Linked DNA regions of Hyphomicrobium denitrificans ATCC 51888. The protein of the gene in region 1 interacts with the protein of each later gene in a pairwise test. Links are inferred from orthologs where the notes say so. Each region holds a gene or a part of one and is shown in the gene's direction. Other genes may lie near its edges. The genes, in order: ftsH and hflC.

Region 1 (9,861 bases):
GCGGAACTTCTCGTCGATGGAATGGACGCGGCTTCGGATCGCGCATACGATTCCGCGCGTCGGCTATTCCAGAAATTGATTTCGGCCTTTCCCGATTCGCCCGAAGCGGCGCGTGCGCGCCGGGCGCTGTCGTCCCTCGGTTCCGACGGAGATACCGAAGAAGGGCGCGCCGCAATCCGCGCTGATGAAGCCGAACGAACGGCCGAGTACCGCCATGCGTTTCTGATCAGCGTCGGCGATCGGGTATTTTTTGCGGAAAGCAGCGCGGAACTCGGCGGCCGGGCGCTGGCCATTATCGAGGGCCAGGCCCGCTGGCTGAAACTCCGTCCGAATCTGACGATCACGGTGATTGGCCGCTCCGACGATGGCGGTGACCGGCGATCCGCGCAAACCTTGTCCAAGCAGCGGGCCGAAGCCGTGCGCGATCGTTTGATCGCGGCGGGACTCGATGCGAGTCGCGTCGACCTGAGACCAACGGGCAACGACGACAAGGTTGCGGTCTGCTCGACGTCGATGTGCCGGGCGCAGAATCGCAACGCCGAAGTTTTCATTAATGATCTTCGCGATCAGGATCCGATAAGATCGAGCATGCAATCGTCCACAACGCGGCCGCCTAGAGGATTGTCGGGCCGCCCCGCCGAGACGGGCCAAGTGGCGCAATAAGCCGTCTTGGCTTCGCCGCGATTGCCGCATGGGCGGGGAAGCTCATGACTCTTCATTTGATTTTGCCCAATATCGGGCGCACGAGACAGGTCGATACGCGATAGCTGTGCTAGACTCGGCGCCGATATCGAAACGAGTAGCTTTGATAGAATCATACGGAGCAGGGCCAGGGCATGGCTAAGCGCAAACTGATTCCAGTTCGGTTCGGAATTCCTGTGGCGGCAGTCGCGTTGCTTGTCGCGGCGACGCCTGCGCTTGCTCAGTCCAAGGATAAAGCGCCGAAGGCGGCTGACAGCGGGCTGCAGACGCGCGTTCAGTCGCTCGAAGAACAACTCGTCGATATGCAGGTCGTCGTCGGCACGCTCGAGACGTTGGCGAAGAGCGGTGGCTCCGCGCCCGCGCCATTTCCGGCTTCGACAGCCGGAGGCGACGGCGATGCGGCGCGCATCGAAAGTCTCGAGACTCAGATCCGCGCGCTGACCGCTCAGGTCCAGCAGCTTTCCGATCAGGTTCGCAGCCTCGGCGGTACGCCGCGCCGGTCCGACATCCCGCCATCCTCGGCCACTGCGTCGGCTGCTGACGGAACCTACCCGCAAGCACACGATGGCGAGCCAAGCCCCGGATTCGGCTCGACGACGGTCGCCGCGGGCGAGGACGCGATCGGCGGTTTGCTCAGCAGCGATAGCGCGCATTCGCCGAACGCTGCTCCGGCCGCTGGAAACCCGGCCGCGGAAGCGCCGCCGGCATCGGTCGCAACGGCGGCGTTGGCTCCGGCCAGTGAGTCGAGCAACGATCCGAAACAGCTCTATGAGCAGGCTTACGGCTATCTCTTGCAGCGCGATTACGGCGCGGCGGAAACGTCGTTCACTGAGTTCTTGAAGAAGTTTCCGAACGACTCGCTTTCCGGCAACGCGCAATACTGGCTCGGCGAAACGCATTTCGTCCGCGGGCAATACAAGGCTGCCGCAAGCGCATTCTTGAAGGGCTATCAAACGTACGCGCAAGGCGCGAAGGCCCCCGACAGCTTGCTGAAACTCGCGATGTCGCTCGATCGTCTTGGTCAGAAAGATGCGGCGTGCTCCTCGTTCGCTGAGTTGGCGACCAAGTTTCCGACGGCTCCCAAGAGCGTCAAGACGCGCGCACAGAGCGAACGTCAGCGCGTCGGGTGCCAGTAACGCGTAGCTGGCGGTGAAGAGCGATGTCGCGCGGCTCACATCTGCCGATCACACCAGACGAAGCGGACGCCGCGTTCGAGCCGCTCGCGAAGTTTGAGCACGTCGTCCTCGCAGTTTCGGGCGGACCGGATAGCATGGCTCTGCTCGTGCTGGCCTCCGAATGGCGTCAACGCCGAAACGGCGCTCCGCCATCGCTCTCCGTCGCAACGGTCGATCACGGACTGCGTCCCGAATCTCCGCGCGAAGCCGAGTTCGTCGCAAGCGAAGCGCAGCGATTAGGACTGCCGCACGTCACATTGCCTTGGACGGGCGAGAAGCCGTCGCGCGGCATTCCCGACGCCGCACGCCGCGCACGTTACCGGCTGCTCGATGATCATGCACGCGCGCTGAGCGCGAGCGATGTCGCCGTCGTCACCGCGCATCATCAAGGCGATCAGGCCGAGACGTTCGCCATGCGCCTCGCACGCGGAGCCGGCGTCAACGGGCTCGCCGGAATGCCGGCCGAACGCGTGTTGCACGAAGGCTCGACCGTCAGCCTCGTGCGGCCGCTGCTGGCGTTCGCCAAATCCCGCCTCATCGCAACGCTCGAAGCACGCGGGCTATCGAGTGTCGATGATCCGAGCAACTCGGATCATCGCTATGAGCGCGCGCGCATGCGAAGTGCGCTCTCCGATCTCGATGCGGCCGGAATTTCGCCTGCGGCGTTGGCAACATCCGCACGGCGTCTCGGTGAGGCGGAGGCCGCGTTGCGTTACGCCGACGAATGCTTCGCCGCGACTCTCGCGCTCTCGTTCGGAAACGAAGTCTTCGCCGCCTTCGACCGCAACGCCTTCCGCGCCGGTCCCGCGTTGCTCCGCCAGCGCCTTCTCGGGAGCCTCATCGCACGTTACGGAGGCGCCAGCGAACGACCCGACCTTGTCGAAATCGAAGACCTCACGGCTCGACTTCAGGCGGAAGACAAAAGTACTGCAACGCTCGGCGGCGTGATGGTCTCCAGCGGCAGCCGTTTCGTCCGCGTCTGGCGCGAGGCGGGGCGGCTCACGCAGTCTGACCTTATTCTATCTCCAGGTGAGAGCCGGACGTGGGATCGCAGGTTCATTGTCCAGCGTGCGGCGGACGCGATCGGGGCGGTAAAAGTACGTCCGCTCGGCGCGGAGAATTACGCGAGGATTGCGGGCCGTCTCGCCGCTAAATATCGGCCGCCGTCGCGGGCGGCACATGCGCTGCCGTCGTTCTGGCAGGGTGACGATTTGGTCGCGGTGCCGTCGCTCGCCCCCTTCGCCGTCGCATCGCAGGCGTCGCTTGAGGAGACGGGCTGCCAACTCAAGGCATTGGCAGCCGCGGCTGCTTGTTAAGGATTTATCGGCAGGCTGTAGGCCGAACTTGTGCGGATGTGTCGAGCCTCTTATGTTAAGCGGGAACCCGGCCCCATGCTCAGCCGGAGCCCAGAACGCTGGCCGCGTCACTGGCCTAAACAGGGAACCAAATGAACCCTAATTATCAGAAGCTTGCGATCTGGGCGGCGCTGCTCGTCCTGCTGCTCGCGTTATACAACCTGGTTAGCAACCCGAGCCAGTCCAGGCATTCAAACGAGATTCAATATTCGGAATTTCTTGACGCTGTCGATAAGGGTACTGTGTCGGAAGCGGTTCTGGCAGGTAATCGTATCACCGGCACGAAGCGCGATGCGTCTGGCAGCGAAGCCGCATTCGCGACGTACGCTCCTGAAGACCCGAATCTCGTGACCCGCCTGCGTGAGAAGGGTGTGAAGTTCAAAGCGCGGCCTGCAGAGGATGAAGTGCAGTCGATCACGAGCATTCTGCTGAGTTGGTTCCCGATGCTGCTTCTGATCGGCGTCTGGATCTTTTTCATGCGACAGATGCAGTCCGGCTCCGGGCGTGCGATGGGCTTCGGCAAATCGCGCGCGAAACTCCTGACCGAGCGCCACGGCCGCGTCACGTTCGATGACGTCGCCGGCGTCGATGAGGCGAAATCCGATCTCGAGGAGATCGTCGAGTTCCTTCGCGATCCGCAGAAGTTCCAGCGCCTCGGCGGACGCATTCCGCGCGGCTGTCTGCTCGTCGGCCCTCCCGGCACCGGTAAGACGCTGATCGCGCGCGCCGTTGCCGGCGAAGCCAACGTGCCGTTCTTCACGATCTCGGGCTCCGACTTCGTCGAAATGTTCGTCGGTGTCGGCGCGAGCCGTGTCCGCGACATGTTCGAGCAGGCGAAGAAGAACGCGCCCTGCATCATCTTCATCGACGAAATCGACGCCGTCGGCCGCCATCGCGGCGCCGGTCTCGGCGGCGGCAACGACGAGCGTGAGCAAACGCTCAATCAGTTGCTCGTCGAGATGGACGGCTTCGAAGCCAACGAAGGCATCATCATCATCGCGGCGACCAACCGCCCCGACGTGCTCGATCCCGCGTTGCTGCGTCCCGGCCGTTTCGACCGCCAGATCATGGTGCCGAATCCGGACGTCAACGGACGCGAAAAGATCCTCCGCGTGCATATGAAGAAAGTGCCGCTGGCACCCGACGTCGATCCGAAGGTCATCGCGCGCGGTACGCCGGGCTTCTCGGGCGCCGATCTCGCGAACCTCGTCAACGAGGCAGCGCTGCTTGCCGCTCGCCGCAACAAGCGGCTCGTGACGCAGGCCGAGTTCGAGGATTCCAAAGACAAGGTCATGATGGGCGCTGAGCGCAAGACCATGGCCATGACGCAGGAAGAAAAGCTTGCGACCGCCTATCACGAAGCGGGCCATGCCATCGTCAACCTCGTCGTGCCGGGCAACGATCCGCTGCACAAGGTGACGATCGTACCGCGCGGCCGTGCGCTGGGCGTGACGATGAGTTTGCCCGAGCGCGATCGCCTCAGCTATTCGAAGCAGTGGTGCGAAGGCAAAATCGCGATGGCCTTCGGTGGCCGCGTCGCCGAGCAGATCATCTACGGTCGCGAGCACTTGAACACCGGCGCGTCGAGCGACATCAGCCAGGCGACCGGGATCGCCAAGCGCATGGTCACGGAATGGGGTATGAGCGACAAGCTCGGTCCGCTGCTGTACTCGGAGAACTCGCAGGAAGTCTTCCTCGGGCATTCGATCACGCAGCAGAAGAACATGAGCGAGGAAACCGCCAAGCTCATCGACGAGGAAACCCGTCGCATCGTCACCACCGGGCAGAGCATCGCCTGGGAAGTGCTGACGAAGCACAAGGCCGAACTCGAAACCATGGCGCAGGCGCTCATGGAATACGAGACGATCACCGGCGAAGAGTGCCAGGCGATCATGCGCGGCGAGAAGATCGCCCGTCGCGATGACGACGATGGCACGAAGGGTTCGGCAGGATCGGCAGTGCCCTCGGCCGGGCGTCAACCGCCCCGTCCGCGCAGCGAGCCATCGGGCGGCATCGACATCGGGCCGGAACCCCAGCCGCAAGGTTGAGCCTCCGCTCAAACGCACGATCCACGATCAAACGGCCGCGACCCGCTCGCGGCCGTTTTGTTTGCCGACCTCCAACAGAGCCATCAGTCCGAGTGAAGACGCCGACGAAGCTCCGCTCTAATTCCCCTCCCCTTGACGGGGAGGGGTCAGGGGTGGGGTGGAGAGCCAGGCGGAATATCAACGGCCTGACCGACCCCATCAGCGACCAACGTCAACTCGTCCAACGGCTCGCGCATCTCCGCCCCCCCTTCGACGGCGCGGCGTGAAAATCCAGGCGCACGTTTGAAACTTTTCTCGTAAGAACACCTGCACAGCGATGGACACGGACGCCGAATGAAACGCTCGATTTACCTCCAGCCGACTGCGATCTTCTGGGACAGGAGCCGACGCCGCGCCATCGACGAGCCCGATATCCCGGAATGGCGCGGATTGCCGCTCGCAGGCGGGCGCTTGTCGTTCGCCGCGCTGGATGTCTTGACGCGCGCGACGCCGGAAACGAAGCGGCGCACGATCGTCCTCGGCGATGCGTTCAGCGGCGACTGGGGCCGCGAGGCTCTGGCGGCAGCCGACATCCTCGAGGAACTATCCACGCAGCGTCCACGCATCGCCGGATTGTCGCTCGACCGGCCCCGCATCATGGGCATCGTCAACGTCACGCCGGACAGCTTCTCCGACGGCGGCGAAAACCTCGACGCCGAGAAGGCAATCGCGCACGGTCTTCAGCTCGTCGCCGAAGGCGCCGACATCCTCGATATCGGCGGCGAGAGCACGCGCCCGCAGTCGGACGCTGTTGCACTCGACGAGGAACTGCGTCGCGTCCTCCCGGTCATCGAAGGCCTGCGCGCCCGCACCGACGCCGTGATCTCAATCGATACGCGCAAGGCCGAGGTGATGCGCCGCGCCGCCGCTGCCGGGGCCGACATTCTGAATGACGTCTCGGCGTTCACGCATGATCCGGACTCGCTCGCCGTCGCGGCTGAAACCGAGCTGCCCGTCGTCATCATGCACGCGCAGGGCGATCCGAAAACGATGAACGACAATCCGCAGTATGACGATGTCGTCCTCGACGTATTCGATTACCTCGAAAGCCGCGTGCAGGCCTGTGTCGCCGCCGGAATCCCGAAATCGAAAATCGTCGTTGATCCCGGCATCGGCTTCGGCAAGCACCTTCATCACAACGTCGCGGTGATGGCGGGGCTGTCGCTCTATCACGGTCTCGGCGTGCCGATCCTTCTCGGTGCGAGCCGCAAGAAAATGATCGGCCAGCTCTGCAACGTCGATGACGCGAAGGATCGCGTGTCGGGATCGCTGGCGACGGCCATCGCGGGTGTCGGATCGGGCGTGCAGATCGTGCGCGTTCACGACGTCAAGGAAACGAAGCAGGCGATCGAGGTCTGGCGCGCCTGTACGGCGGGCACCGAAAAGGGGTTGGATTAACCGAGGGATCAAGCGCGGGAGATTGGCTCTGATGCAAATTGCTTCCGACATCGCATTCACACCGTCCGTCAAGGCCGAACAGTCAAAGCGCGGTTCGCGTCTTCAATACGAGCGGATGGAACGTACGAGGGGCTGGCCGAGCACCGTCACGCCGGACCTCACCGCATTCATCGCCGATGCGCGCTCCTTCTACCTTGCAACGGCGAGCGCCGACGGCCAGCCTTACATCCAGCATCGCGGCGGGCCCGCGGGGTTTCTCAAGATCCTCGACGACAAGAGGCTGGCGTTCGCTGATTATGTTGGAAACCGGCAGTACATCACGATCGGCAATCTCGCCGAGAATCCGAAAGCCTACATATTCATCATGGATTACGTGCATCAGCGGCGCGTAAAGCTCTGGGGTACGGCGAAGGTGATCGAAGGCGATGACGAGCTGCTGTCGAAGCTGAGCGATCCGACATATCGCGCGCGGCCGGAACGCGTGATCGTCTTCACGATCGAAGCCTGGGATCAGAACTGCCCGCAGCATATTCCGCGGATGCTGCCATTTGACGAAGTGGCAGGCGCGATTGGACGGCTGCAAACGCGGATCGCCGATCTCGAAACGGAAAATGCCCGCCTGCGCAACGACTCCAAGGCGCAATGAAGGCTCACCGGACGTCCGATTTTCCCATCCGAAGCACTGCGTAAAGCGCGAGGATCAGGGCGATCAGCGCGCCTGCGAGAGCGGGCGCGCGCCAGTCGCTGCTTGCCAGTCGCGTCAAAAGCAGACCCGTGCAAACGGCAATTCCCGCAAGCGGCAGGATCACCGGTATTTCGAACTGGCCCGGCTTTTCGTCGGCGCGGCGCTTGAGCGTAACGAGCGAAGCATTGACGGCGATGAACACCACAAGAAGCAGCAAGACGGTCGCCGCAGCAAGGTCGGCGATGCCGCCCGCAATCACCAGCAGCAGGGACACCGCAAGCAGCGCCAGCACGGCGATATGCGGCGTGCGTTGCTTCGCGTGGAGCCGCCCGAAATGATTCGGCAGCAATCCTTGTCCGGACATGCCGTAGATCAGGCGCGAGGCCGTGACGTAATTCACGAGCGCAGTGTTCGCGACCGAGAACAGCGCAATGAATGTCATGATGCCTGGCGGAATTCCCGGCGCGCTGCGGCGCATGACTTCAGTCAGCGGGCTCGATGTCGTCGCCAGCTCATGCCACGGGACAACCGACACGGCAGTGACCGCGACCGCTATGTAGAGCAGCGCCGCCGTAAAGGTCGCGATGATCAGACCGCGCGGAATAGTCCGCTCCGGATCTTTGCATTCCTCCGCGACGTTGATCGCATCCTCGAATCCGATGAACGCGAAGAACGTCAACACCGACGCCTGCAGTACGATCACGCCGAAGGCCGTATCCGCGCGTTCCGGCGGCGTCTGGAAGTAGTCGACGCTGCCCCAGTAGGAAATGCCGGATGCAATCACGAGCAGCAAACCGCCGACTTCCATCAGCGTGCAAACCACGTTGACCCACATGCTCTCGCGGATGCCGCGAAAGACGATGCCGCCGAGAATGAGAAGAAATCCGATGGCGATGAATGTCGGTGAAAGCTGTTCGAGGCCCGCGATATCCGCAAGGATGGTGGCGAAAATTTTGGATTGCGTTGCGATCGACGTCAGGCCCGAAGCCACAAGCGCGAGCCCGATGATGAAGCTCACGATTGGAAGGCGAAACGCGCGCCCCGTCACGTACGCGGCGCCTCCCGCCCTCGGATAGCGCGAGCCGAGCGACGCATAGGAAAGCGACGTCAGCAGAGCGGCGCAGAGCGCGACGACAAACGACAACCAGACCGCAGATCCGGCCTCGCCGGCAGCCTTTCCGATCAGTCCGTAAATCCCCGACCCGACCATGCTGCCGAGCGCGTAGAGCGCGAGCTGTGTCGTGCCGATCGAGCGGCGCAGAACAGGCCCGTCCCCTTGCGTCCGGTCACTTACATTGTCGCTCATGCGGTGCTCCGATGCGCGACGACACGCGGATGGGATTGAGGCTCAGCTCGCGGCGGCCTTGCGGTCGGCGAGACGCTGCTCTGCGGCCGCGACGATAGCTTTGCGGATATCGTCCAGGCGGCGAAGCTTGGCGTCGACGGGAACGTGTTGCGCTTCCGCGAAGGCGCGCAGATTTTCAACCGTCTTGATTTCCTGCAGACGCTTGCTCAGTCCATCACGGCCCTGCTTCGCAAGCACCACGATCGCCGAAAACAGATACGGATTGAAGTTTTCGGCGCGGGCATGCCGAGCCGCGAGCTCCGGCGCGGCGTCGCCCTTCCCGGCGGCTTTGCCCGTGCGTGGAACGTCGTCCGGCATATCCCAGACGAGCATGCGGTTGACGGCTTTCGTCAACGCTTCGGCGAGCCGCTCGACCGCCGCATCGTCGAGTGACGTCTCACGCCGGATATGCGCGCTGAAAAAGCTGCGCATCTTATCGCCGGGCCAGAGCTGTGTGCCTTTGCTCATGATCGATGCGCTTTTCGACTGATGGCTTTAGGAAACCGCAACCTTGGTTTTCTTGTTTGCGGAGATCGTGTCAATGATCCGCGAGATTTCCTGGTAAAGTTCTTTCACGTCGCCCGCCGCATCCGAATATTTCGCGTCGATCGAGCGGAGCTGCCCAATATAGTCGAAGGCATTGGCGATGCCGTTTCGCTGCGGCAGGAACGTCTCCAGGACCGGATGCACGAGGCTGATTTCCTCGATCATCATATAATCCTTGTCGTCGTTCCGCACGTAGTTTGCAAGGCAGGCGTAGCGCCGGTCGTCCATCGGAATTTCCGAAAGGTCGTCGAGGTTCCGGGTGTCTTCGATCAGCATCGCCACGCGGTCGACCGCGAGCTGCGAAACATAATCCGGACGGAACGGAACGATGACCTTGTCCGCCGTCTTGAGCGCGGCAAGCGCCGCGAACGACAGTCCCGGCGCGCAGTCGAGGATCACGACATCGTAGTCGCCCTCGAAGCGCCGGATCAGGCTTTCCATGCGTCCGCGTACCCGGTTCGCGACCACGTCCGGAATGTTGCTCTGATTGGCCTGCTTCAGATAAAGCTCGCCCTGGATATCCTCGAGCAGCAGCGATCCCGGCACCAGCGAGATCGGCGCGGGCTTG
Region 2 (9,849 bases), 2.2 Mb from region 1 along the record:
GCCAAGCAGAAAGGGTGCACGTGGCCGTTTCAGTCGAAGACCAGGCTTCCGCGCCCGACGCGACTTTATCGTGGAAATCGGTGGTGCTCGTGCTGGCGGCGACGGCGGCGATCATCGTGTCCGGGATGCTGGCAGGGTTCGGAGCGACGGCGCTTTTCGATGTCTGGGCGCGGGCCGAAGAGCCTCGCGCATTTGCCGCAGGCGAGCCGGAAGCGCTGCAGACGGCGCGGGTCGCCGTTTCTTTGTTCGGATTTCAGCTCGCGACGGTGGCGCTGGTGCTTCTGGCGAACGCGCTGTTCACGCGAAGGGGCGAGTCTTTTGTCCGTTTCGCGGCGCCTAGGGGCGGTCTCAAAACATTCGTCTTGGCGACGCTGGGACTGATTACGCTGGCGTTTCTCTATGGCGCCGTGGTCTTCGCGCTAGACCGGGATGCGTTCCGTCAGGACATCAGTCCGTTCGCTGATCTGATGAAGGCGCAGACGTGGTGGCTGGTTTTGATCGCCGCCGGAATTGGAGCGCCGATCGCGGAAGAATGCCTGTTTCGCGGGTTGGTTTACGGGGCGTTGCGACGGTCATCGCTTGGAATTGGCGGAGCAGCGGCAGCGTCGGCGATCATGTGGGCACTACTGCACGCGCATTATTCCGTTTACGGCATCGCGGCGATCACGCTGATCGGCATTTATCTGGCCCTGGTCCGCGAGAAGACCGGCACCCTTTTGACGCCGATCGTCTGTCATGGTGTTTACAACTCGTTGATCGTTCTCATCCTGGCGTTTGCGCCGAACAGCTCAGCCGTAACGGGATAGCCGTGGGGCCGGAGCTGAAGCGTAGCCAGAATCGCGCTAGAGCCTTTCCGATGCAGCAATATCTCGATTTATTGCGCCGCGTGCGCACCGAAGGCGTGAAGAAAACGGACCGCACGGGCACCGGCACGCTCAGCGTGTTCGGGCATCAGATGCGCTTCGATCTCAGCGAAGGTTTTCCGCTGGTCACGACGAAGAAGCTGCACGTCAAGTCGATCATCGTCGAGCTGTTGTGGTTTCTCTCCGGGGCGACCAACATCGAGTATCTCAAGGCGAACGACGTTTCGATCTGGGATGAGTGGGCCGACCCCGAGGGCGAACTCGGTCCCGTCTACGGCAAGCAGTGGCGCGCGTGGAGCGCGCCGGACGGCGAAACGATCGACCAGATCAAAGAGGTCGTCGAGACGCTGAAAACAAATCCGGACAGCCGGCGCATTATCGTTTCGGCGTGGAATCCGGCCGATATTCCGCGCATGGCGCTGGCGCCGTGTCACTGCCTCGTGCAGTTCTACGTCGCGGACGGCAAGCTCTCGTGTCAGCTTTATCAGCGGTCGGCAGATATTTTTCTCGGTGTGCCGTTCAACATTGCGAGTTACGCGCTGCTGACGATGATGATGGCGCAGGTCACGGGATTGGAGCCGGGCGAGTTCGTGCACACGTTCGGCGATGCGCATCTTTATTTGAATCACCTGGAGCAGGCGGACTTGCAGCTTTCGCGCACCCCGCGTGCGCTGCCGAGGATGAAGATCAATCCGGCGGTGACGTCGATCTTCGATTTCAAGTACGAGGATTTCAGCCTCGAGGGCTACGATCCCTGGCCGCACATCAAGGCGCCGGTGGCGGTTTAAATTGTCACTCTATTAATTTGCACGCGAAGTAATACTGGCGAAATATTGGTTATCGTATGCTGGATGTCACGACTGAGGGTGGCTTGATTGCAGATGGTGTGCCGCACCCCTTAGACATTGATGCTTTCCGAACGGCTTCCGTTTCTCCTTTGAGGCGCGCAATTTCAGGTGCGATATTGTCGCCGGAGAGACTAGAAACGGGCAGGCCAATCAATATGACACCAACGGTATCGTTTGTGCGGGCGTTTTCCTGTTGAATCGATGCGCTAGATAGCGCTGCAGAAAGGCGGTTGCTTTCTTCCGCCAGCTGAGGGCAGCTCCAATTCTGATAGCCGACTTCGCTTATGTATGCCGGTGCAATGCTATCCGGCGATTTTGCGCAGGCGGAAACGAACAAAGCGAAAATTGCGATGCCCAATGGCGTGGATTTCACGAATTCCCCCAATCTTTATGATTTGAGCACATTGATGAGCGATTCTCGGTCTGTCGCAATGTTGCTGCTGAAATAGCCGTAGGGTTTCCCACATTCGGCAAACAGTTGAATCGGGAATTGCGCCGTTTAATGGCTTGCTAGTCGGTGTTGATGAACCGATTCGGCGCATTGGCAGGCTACGACGTAGGATTTGATTCTCGTGTCTGCCGTTGCTATCGGTCGGGGATGAATGACTTACCTATTTCCCTGGTCGTCGCCGTTTCGGAAAACGGCGTCATCGGCCGTGACGGCGCGCTGCCGTGGCGGCTCTCGTCCGATCTCAAGCTGTTCCGCAAGCTGACGATGGGCAAGCCCATGATCATGGGGCGGCGGACGTTCCAGTCGATCGGCAAGGCGCTCGACGGCCGTGACAACATCGTCGTGACGCGCGATCCGGCGTTCGATGCGGCCGACGTTTCGACCTGCGAAAACGTCACCGAAGCGCTGACGCTGGCGCGCATCCTGGCGACCACGCGCGGGGCCGATGAGATCATGGTTATCGGCGGCGTCGCGGTGTTCGATGCCACGCTGCCGGTTGCAGATCGCATCTATCTGACGCGCGTTCATGTGAGCGTGGAAGGCGACAGGTATTTTCCGCCGCTTGACGACGCCGTTTGGCAGGAAGTGGCGAAAGAAGCCTTGCCGCAAGGGCCGCGCGACGAGTTTGCGTCGACGCTCAGCGTTTACGAACGCAGGTAAAAGAGTGCGCGAGCCGGCGTCTCAAACCCTTGAAGCGCCGCCGCGACGCCCCAAATTCCGATAATCCAAGGGGTTGGGAATTTGCGATCGAGGGAACCGTACCTTATAAGCTCCCCCGAACCTTGTTTTCTTTTGCGTCCCCGAGGCTTTCACCGTGCACGTCTCAATGTCGTCTTCCGACCGACGCCGCACCGAGGAGCCGGAAGGCGGATGCGTCACTTCAATTTCAGCTCAGATGCGAGAGAGGCCCTGATTTATGCCCTGGAGTAATCAAGGCGGCGGAAAAGGCAGCGGTGGTGGCGGCGGCGGCGGCGGTCCGTGGGGGCAAGGGCCTTGGGGCTCTGGCGGTGGCGGCGGCAAGGAGCCGCCGGATCTCGATGAGATTTTGCGTCGTGGCCAGGACCGCATGCGCCGTGTCATGCGCGGCGGCGGTGGCGGCGCCGGAGGCAATGGCTCGGGCGGCATCGGCGGCGGCGTTCCGAAGACGTTTATTTTCCTCGTCGGGCTTCTGCTTCTCGCCGGCGCAACGTTCTACGGCTTCTTCTATCGCGTGAATCCCGACGAGCAGGGCATCGTTCTGCGCTTTGGCGAATACAACCGTTGGGATACGCCAGGTCTACATTGGCGTTTGCCGTATCCAATCGAAGAAGTGCGGCTGCCGAAAGTCACGCAGCAGCGGACGATCGAAGTCGGCAGCGCCCGTAGTACCCTCGGAGCGCGCGACAGCGGCCTGATGCTGACCGGCGACGGCAGCGTCGTCGATGTCCGCTTCGTCGTGTTCTGGCGCATCAGCCCGGACAAGAGCGAAAATGGCGATACCGGCGTCCAGCAGTTCCTATTCAATATCGCGCAGCCGGAGACGACGGTGCGTGAGGTTGCCGAAAGCGCGATGCGTGAAGTGGTCGGCCAGTCGGCATTGCAGCCGCTTCTGACAGGTGGGCGGCAGCAAATTCAGGAAGACGTGCAAAAGCTGATGCAGAAGACGCTCGATTATTATCGGGCGGGCATCAAGATCGACCAGATCCAGCTCAAGGAAGTCGATCCGCCGGAAGAAGTCATCGGCTCGTTCCGCGAGGTTGCGGCGGCCGCGCAAGAGAGAGAAACGCTGGTCAAGCAGGCGCAAACCTACGCCGACCAGGTTACGCCGAGAGCGCGAGGCGATGCCGATCGCATCGTAGCCGCGGCCGAAGGCTATCGCGACCAGACCGTCGCCGAGGCAACCGGTCAGGCGGCGCGCTTCCTCAAGGTCTACGACGAATACAAGAAGGCGCCGGACGTCACGCGGCAGCGCTTGTATCTCGAAATGCAGGAGCGCGTGCTCGAGGGCGCCGACAAGATCATCATCGACCAGAAGAGTGGCCAGGGCGTCGTGCCTTACCTGCCGCTAGATCAGCTGCAGAAGCGTGAAACGTCCGAAGGATCGAAATAATATGCGCGCATTCTTCGCTTTCATTCTTACGGTATTGGGCCTCGCGGCTGCGGGTCTCTATGCCTCGGCATTCATCGTGCATCAGAACGAGCAGGCGATGGTGCTGCGCTTCGGTAAAACGCAGCAGATCATCGAGACGCCCGGACTGAAGTGGAAAGTTCCGTTCATCGATACGGTCGAGAAATTCGACAAGCGTATTCTCGATCTCGATACGACGGAGCAGGAAGTCACGGCGGCGGATCAGCAGCGCTTGATCGTCGACGCCTATGCGCGTTACCGCATCACGGACCCGCTCAAGTTCTATCAGAACGTGCGCAACGAAGAGCGCGTGCGTGAAGTCGTCGGACCGCTGATCGAATCTGAAATCCGGCGCGTGCTCGGTTCTGCGACGCTGCAGGAGATCGTCAAGGACAAGCGCGAGTCGCTGATGAAGGAGATCGCGGCGCAGGTGAACAAAGAAGGCCGCGATTACGGACTTGAAGTCGTCGACGTGCGTCTCAAGCGCGCCGATCTGCCGAAGGTGAACCTCGTCAAGGTCTACGATCGCATGCGCGCCGACCGCGTTCGTGAGGCAACGGAGCTTCGGGCGCAGGGTGAAGCCGAGAGCAACCGCATTCGCGCCAACGCCGACAAGGCGGTGACGATCATCAAGGCGACGGCGACGCAGAAGTCGGACGAAATTCGCGGTGACGGCGAAGCTCAGCGCAGCCGCATCTTCGCGGACGCGTTCGGAAAGGACCCGGACTTCTTCCAGTTCTACCGTTCGATGCAGGCGTACACGACGGCGATCAAGCCGAGCGACACGCGTTTGCTTCTGTCGCCGAGCAGCGACTTCTTCCGCTACTTCGAAGATCCGAACGGTGGCGTGAAACGGGCTCCGGCGCCTTCCGTCACGGTCACGCCTGAGCGATGAACGATCTTCTGACCGGCCTCGGAGTAGCCCTTGTTCTTGAAGGGCTACTCTGGGCGGTCGCCCCGGATGCTGCGCGGCGTGTCGTCACGGACATCGCCAGCCGGGGAAACGGCCCGATTCAGGCCGGAGCTCTCGTGGCCGTCGCGTTTGGAGTTTTTCTCGTCTGGCTCGTCCGAGGATAAGGTCGGAAGCCGACTTGTCCCCCCATCCCGGCTATATGCTACGATCGTCACTTTGATGCTGCGATCTTGCGCCACTGAAGCCCCATAGGTCCCGCCGAGCGTCGCGTGGGGTCGGACACTGGAGTTCTGCGATGACCGGAAAAATATCCGTGCTTATGCCTCGGCTGCTGCTCAGCGCGATCATGACGATGGCGCTGTTTTCGTGTCCGGCGCAGGCGTTCCAGAACGGCCCGGCGTCGGTTGCGCCGGTCGCGAAGAAGCTCGTCGACGCCGTCGTCAACATCTCCACCTCGCAGACCGTCAAGGGACCGAGCGGCGTGCCGCTGCCGAAGGTGCCGAAGGGCGCGCCGTTCGAGGACTTCTTCGACGACTTCTTCAACAAGCGCGGCGGCGTTCCCAATTCGGATCGCAAGATTTCGTCGCTCGGCTCCGGCTTCGTGATCGACGGCAACGAAGGCCTGATCGTCACCAATAACCACGTGATCGAAGGCGCCGAAGAGATCGAGATCAATTTTCACGATGGCTCGAAGCTGAAGGTCGACAAGGTGCTCGGCCGCGATACGAAGGCCGATCTCGCGCTGCTCAAGGTCACGCCGAAGAAGCCGCTCAAGGACGTCAAGTTCGGGCCGTCGGCCACGCTCGAAGTCGGCGACTGGGTGATGGCGATCGGCAATCCGTTCGGGCTCGGGGGCTCGGTTTCGCTGGGCATCATCTCGGCGAAGAGCCGCGACATCAATTCCGGGCCTTACGACGATTATCTGCAGACCGATGCTGCGATCAACAAGGGCAACTCGGGCGGGCCGCTGTTCAACATGGACGGCGAAGTGATCGGCGTGAATACGGCCATCATATCGCCGACCGGCGGCTCGATCGGCATCGGCTTTGCCGTGCCTTCGGACACGGTCGCGAACGTCGTCGATCAGCTGAAGCAATTCGGTGAAGTCCGGCGCGGCTGGCTTGGTGTGAAGATTCAGACGGTGACGGACGACATCGCCGAGACGCTCGGCGTGCCGGAAAACAGCGGCGCGTTGATCGCGGCCGTGACGCCCGAGAGCCCGGCGGCGAAAGCAGGCCTCGAAGCCGGCGACGTCATTCTGAAGTTCGACAACAAGGACGTGACTTCGATGCGCGGCCTGCCGAGGATCGTGGCGCAGGCGCCGATCGGCAAAGCCGCGGATGTCGAGCTTCTGCGCAAAGGCGAGCGCAAGACGCTGCAAGTGACGGTCGGGCGCCTTGATGACGGCGACGACACCGACAGCGATCTGAAAGAGCAGGGCAGCGAGAGCCCGGCGCCGGGATCGTCGATCATCGGGCTCAAGCTTTCGGCGCTGACGTCGGAACTCCGGCGCAAGTACGGACTCGATGACAAGATCAAAGGCGTGGTCGTCGAAAGCATCGATCCGCAAAGCGCGGCAGCGAAAAAGGGCATCAAAGCCGGCGATGTGATCGTCGAGGCGGCGCAGGAAGCGGTGAGCGATCCGGGCGACGTCGCGGCGAGCGTCGATAAGGTCAGGAAGGCCGGACGCAAGGCCGTGCTATTCCGCGTCGAAGACGGCAAGGGCGATCTTCGCTTCGTTGCCGTGCCAATCTCGTAATCCCGCGCGATTTTCGCAGTTCATCGCGCGCCAGGAGGCAAACGTGTCTGGAAACCACGGACTTCTCGATACCATCTTTGAATCGTTCGCGCCGGTGCATCCGGACGGGCACAAGTTCATCGCCATCGGCGCGGTGGTTACTTTGATCTTCTTCCTGATCTATCCGCCGCTCGGATGGATCGCGGCCGCGATTACAGCGTGGGTCGTTTATTTCTTCCGCGATCCGGCGCGCGTCACGCCGTTGCGGCCGGGTCTCGTCGTCTCGGCGGCGGACGGCAAGATTTCGTCGATCGAGAAAGTGACGCCGCCCGCCGAACTCGGGATGGGTCCGGAAGAACGCGTGCGCATTTCGACGTTCCTTTCGGTCTTCGACGTGCACATCAACCGTTCGCCGGTGGCGGGCCGCATCGTGCGCTCGCTTTATGTGCCGGGCGCATTTCTCAATGCGGCGCTCGATAAGGCGAGTGAAGACAATGAACGGCGTATTCTGGTGATCGAGACGCCGACCGAGGGCGAAATCGGCGTCGTGCAGATTGCGGGGCTTGTCGCGCGCCGGATCGTGACGTTCTCGCAGATCGGCGACGTGATCGGGGCCGGACAGCGATTCGGATTGATCCGCTTCGGTTCGCGTGTGGATGTTTATCTGCCACCCGGTAAGGTCGCTCTTGTGAGCGTCGGCCAACGAGCGGTTGCGGGCGAAACGGTTTTCGCCGATCTTCAATCGGTCGAGCCCGAGCGTGAGGCGCGTCTCGCTTAGGCCGCCTGAGCCAGAGGGACCACTCGGCTTTGAAGCCCGAGGCCGTCTCGGGCAAGAGGGTTCGACGGCCGCGCATGCGCCTGGAGGAGGCCTGCCATGGACATGGAAGAACCACGGATCGAAACGGAAACGCGACGCCGCCGCAGGCGATCGCTGTTCCGGCATCGGCAGGTGCCGGTGCGGATGTTGGTGCCGAACTTCTTCACGCTGCTCGGCCTCTGCGCGGGTCTGACGTCGATCCGCATGGGGATCGAGGGCCGTTACGATCTGGCTCTCGCTGCGATCGTGTTCGCGGGGTGCCTCGACGGCATCGACGGGCGGATCGCGCGCCTTCTCAAAGCATCATCGCGTTTCGGGGCCGAACTCGACAGCCTCGCGGATTTCGTCAACTTCGGCGTCGCTCCAGCGTTTCTCATTTTCAACTGGGGGCTTGGCGATCTCAAAAGCGCGGGCTGGATCTGCGTGATGATTTTCGCGCTGACCTCGGCGCTCAGACTTGCGCGCTTCAATTCGGCGATCGATGACGACAAGCCGAAGTGGCAATCGAATTACTTCGTCGGGATGCCGACGCCCGCCGCGGCTATCGCGGTGCTGCTGCCGGTTTACATCTATCAATTGGGCTTCGAGGAAATCAAAGCGCATTGGGCGCTGATGGTCGTGCTCGTCTACACGCTTTTCATCGCCTTCATGATGGTTTCAACGATCCCGACGTACTCGGGCAAGCTGCTCGGCGAACGCGTCGGCCGCGAGTGGGTTCTGCCGATCTTCGTCATTGCGGTCGCGGTCGTCGCGATGCTGTTCACGTACCCGTACCAGACGCTGACGGCGATTACGCTTATCTATCTGGCGTTCATTCCGGTGAGCTGGCGGAATTTCCAGGAGAAGATTGCGCAGGGCGAGGCTGCGGAACCAGCTGCGGTTTCGGAGCCCGTTGCGCCTGAACCGGTGGCGAGCGGTGGCCCGGCTCAGTCCGATCCTGGCGACGAGCCGCCGAAGACGACGGGGCGCATCTTTACGCTCCGCACGCCGGATCAGCCAAAGTAGCCGCGCTTATTTCGTTTCTTCCGGCGCACGGTGATAGATGTCGTCCGTGCGCAGGATGTCGTCCTCGCCGAGATACGATCCGATCTGGACCTCGATGATCTCGACCGGCACCTTGCCGGGGTTTTCGAGGCGATGCCATTGCGTCGCGACGATGTAGACGCTCTCATTCTCGCGCACGAGCTGCTCGCGCTCGCCGATGACGACGCGCGCGGTTCCTTGCACCACGATCCAATGCTCGGAGCGATGATGGTGCATTTGCATGGACAGCACGCCGCCGGGCTTCACATGCAGAAGCTTCACCTGGAAGCGCGGGCCGATGTTCAACGTCTCGAAGTAGCCCCACGGGCGGTAGTTTCGGAGGTGCTGCTCCTGCTCCTTGCGGTTCGAGGAGCGCAGGCGCTGCACGATCTTGGAGACGTCCTGCGTCCGGTTCTTATCCGCGACCAGCAGGGCATCGGGCGTATCGACGATGACGAGGTCTTTGACGCCGATGGTCGAGACGATCGCCTTCTCGGAATGAATAAAGCAGTCCGACGTGTCTTCGAGGATGGCGTCGCCCTTGACGAAGTTGCCTGCGGCGTCGCGCGGAGCAATGTCCCAGAGCGAGGCCCATGAGCCGACATCGTTCCAGCCGACATTGAGCGGCAGAACGGCAGCTGCGCCGGTTTTTTCCATCACGGCGTAGTCGACGGAAATATTCGGCGCCGTCGCGAAGGCGGCCTTGTCGAGGCGCAAAAATCCAAGGTCTTCCTTGGCGCCTGCGAGCGCGGCGCGCGCGGCCTGCAAGATATCGGGTTGCAGGCGTTCGATTTCGTTCAGGAATGTCCGGGCGTTGAGCACGAAGATGCCGCTGTTCCAGAAGCGATCGCCAGCCGCGAGATATGTTTCCGCGGTGGCGCGATCGGGCTTCTCGGCAAAGGAGTCGACGGCGAACGCCTGGCCTTCGAAACCTTCAAGCGCGCTGCCCTGCTTGATGTAGCCGTAGCCGGTGTGCGGCTCGTTCGGCTTGATCCCGAAGAGGACAAGCTTGCCGGTCGCCGCGACTTCGGCGGCGCGTTTGACGGCGGCTGCGAACACCGCATCGTCCTTTACGACGTGATCGGACGG

What was found.
Region 2: the proteins of ftsH (region 1) and hflC interact in binary tests that used the Escherichia coli proteins (3 or more experiments, as listed by UniProt). The link is inferred for Hyphomicrobium denitrificans ATCC 51888 from one-to-one orthologs.

The regions. Positions count from the first base shown.
Region 1 is NC_014313.1:2,472,479-2,482,339, reverse strand. What follows is about bases 2,850-5,802. They hold ftsH (ATP-dependent zinc metalloprotease FtsH), read left to right. Parts: upstream 2,850-3,324; coding sequence 3,325-5,280; downstream 5,281-5,802. Other genes in these bases: folP (dihydropteroate synthase), read left to right, coding at 5,614-5,802; tilS (tRNA lysidine(34) synthetase TilS), read left to right, coding at 2,850-3,193. Also shown: HDEN_RS11945 (OmpA family protein), read left to right, coding at 1-663; tol-pal system protein YbgF, read left to right, coding at 837-1,838; more of tilS, read left to right, coding at 1,862-2,849; more of folP, read left to right, coding at 5,803-6,717; HDEN_RS11920 (pyridoxamine 5'-phosphate oxidase family protein), read left to right, coding at 6,749-7,363; HDEN_RS11915 (APC family permease), read right to left, coding at 7,368-8,708; HDEN_RS11910 (hypothetical protein), read right to left, coding at 8,751-9,215; HDEN_RS11905 (ParA family protein), read right to left, coding at 9,243-9,861. UniProt on the Escherichia coli protein: Acts as a processive, ATP-dependent zinc metallopeptidase for both cytoplasmic and membrane proteins. Plays a role in the quality control of integral membrane proteins.
Region 2 is NC_014313.1:278,094-287,942, forward strand. The notes cover bases 3,268-6,208. They hold hflC (protease modulator HflC), read left to right. Parts: upstream 3,268-4,252; coding sequence 4,253-5,164; downstream 5,165-6,208. Other genes in these bases: hflK (FtsH protease activity modulator HflK), read left to right, coding at 3,268-4,251; HDEN_RS01315 (DUF2065 domain-containing protein), read left to right, coding at 5,161-5,346; HDEN_RS01320 (Do family serine endopeptidase), read left to right, coding at 5,478-6,208. Also shown: HDEN_RS01290 (CPBP family intramembrane glutamic endopeptidase), read left to right, coding at 21-806; HDEN_RS01295 (thymidylate synthase), read left to right, coding at 857-1,651; HDEN_RS17890 (hypothetical protein), read right to left, coding at 1,701-2,084; HDEN_RS01300 (dihydrofolate reductase), read left to right, coding at 2,310-2,822; more of hflK, read left to right, coding at 3,079-3,267; more of HDEN_RS01320, read left to right, coding at 6,209-6,941; HDEN_RS01325 (phosphatidylserine decarboxylase), read left to right, coding at 6,985-7,698; pssA (CDP-diacylglycerol--serine O-phosphatidyltransferase), read left to right, coding at 7,795-8,742; HDEN_RS01335 (mannose-1-phosphate guanylyltransferase/mannose-6-phosphate isomerase), read right to left, coding at 8,749-9,849.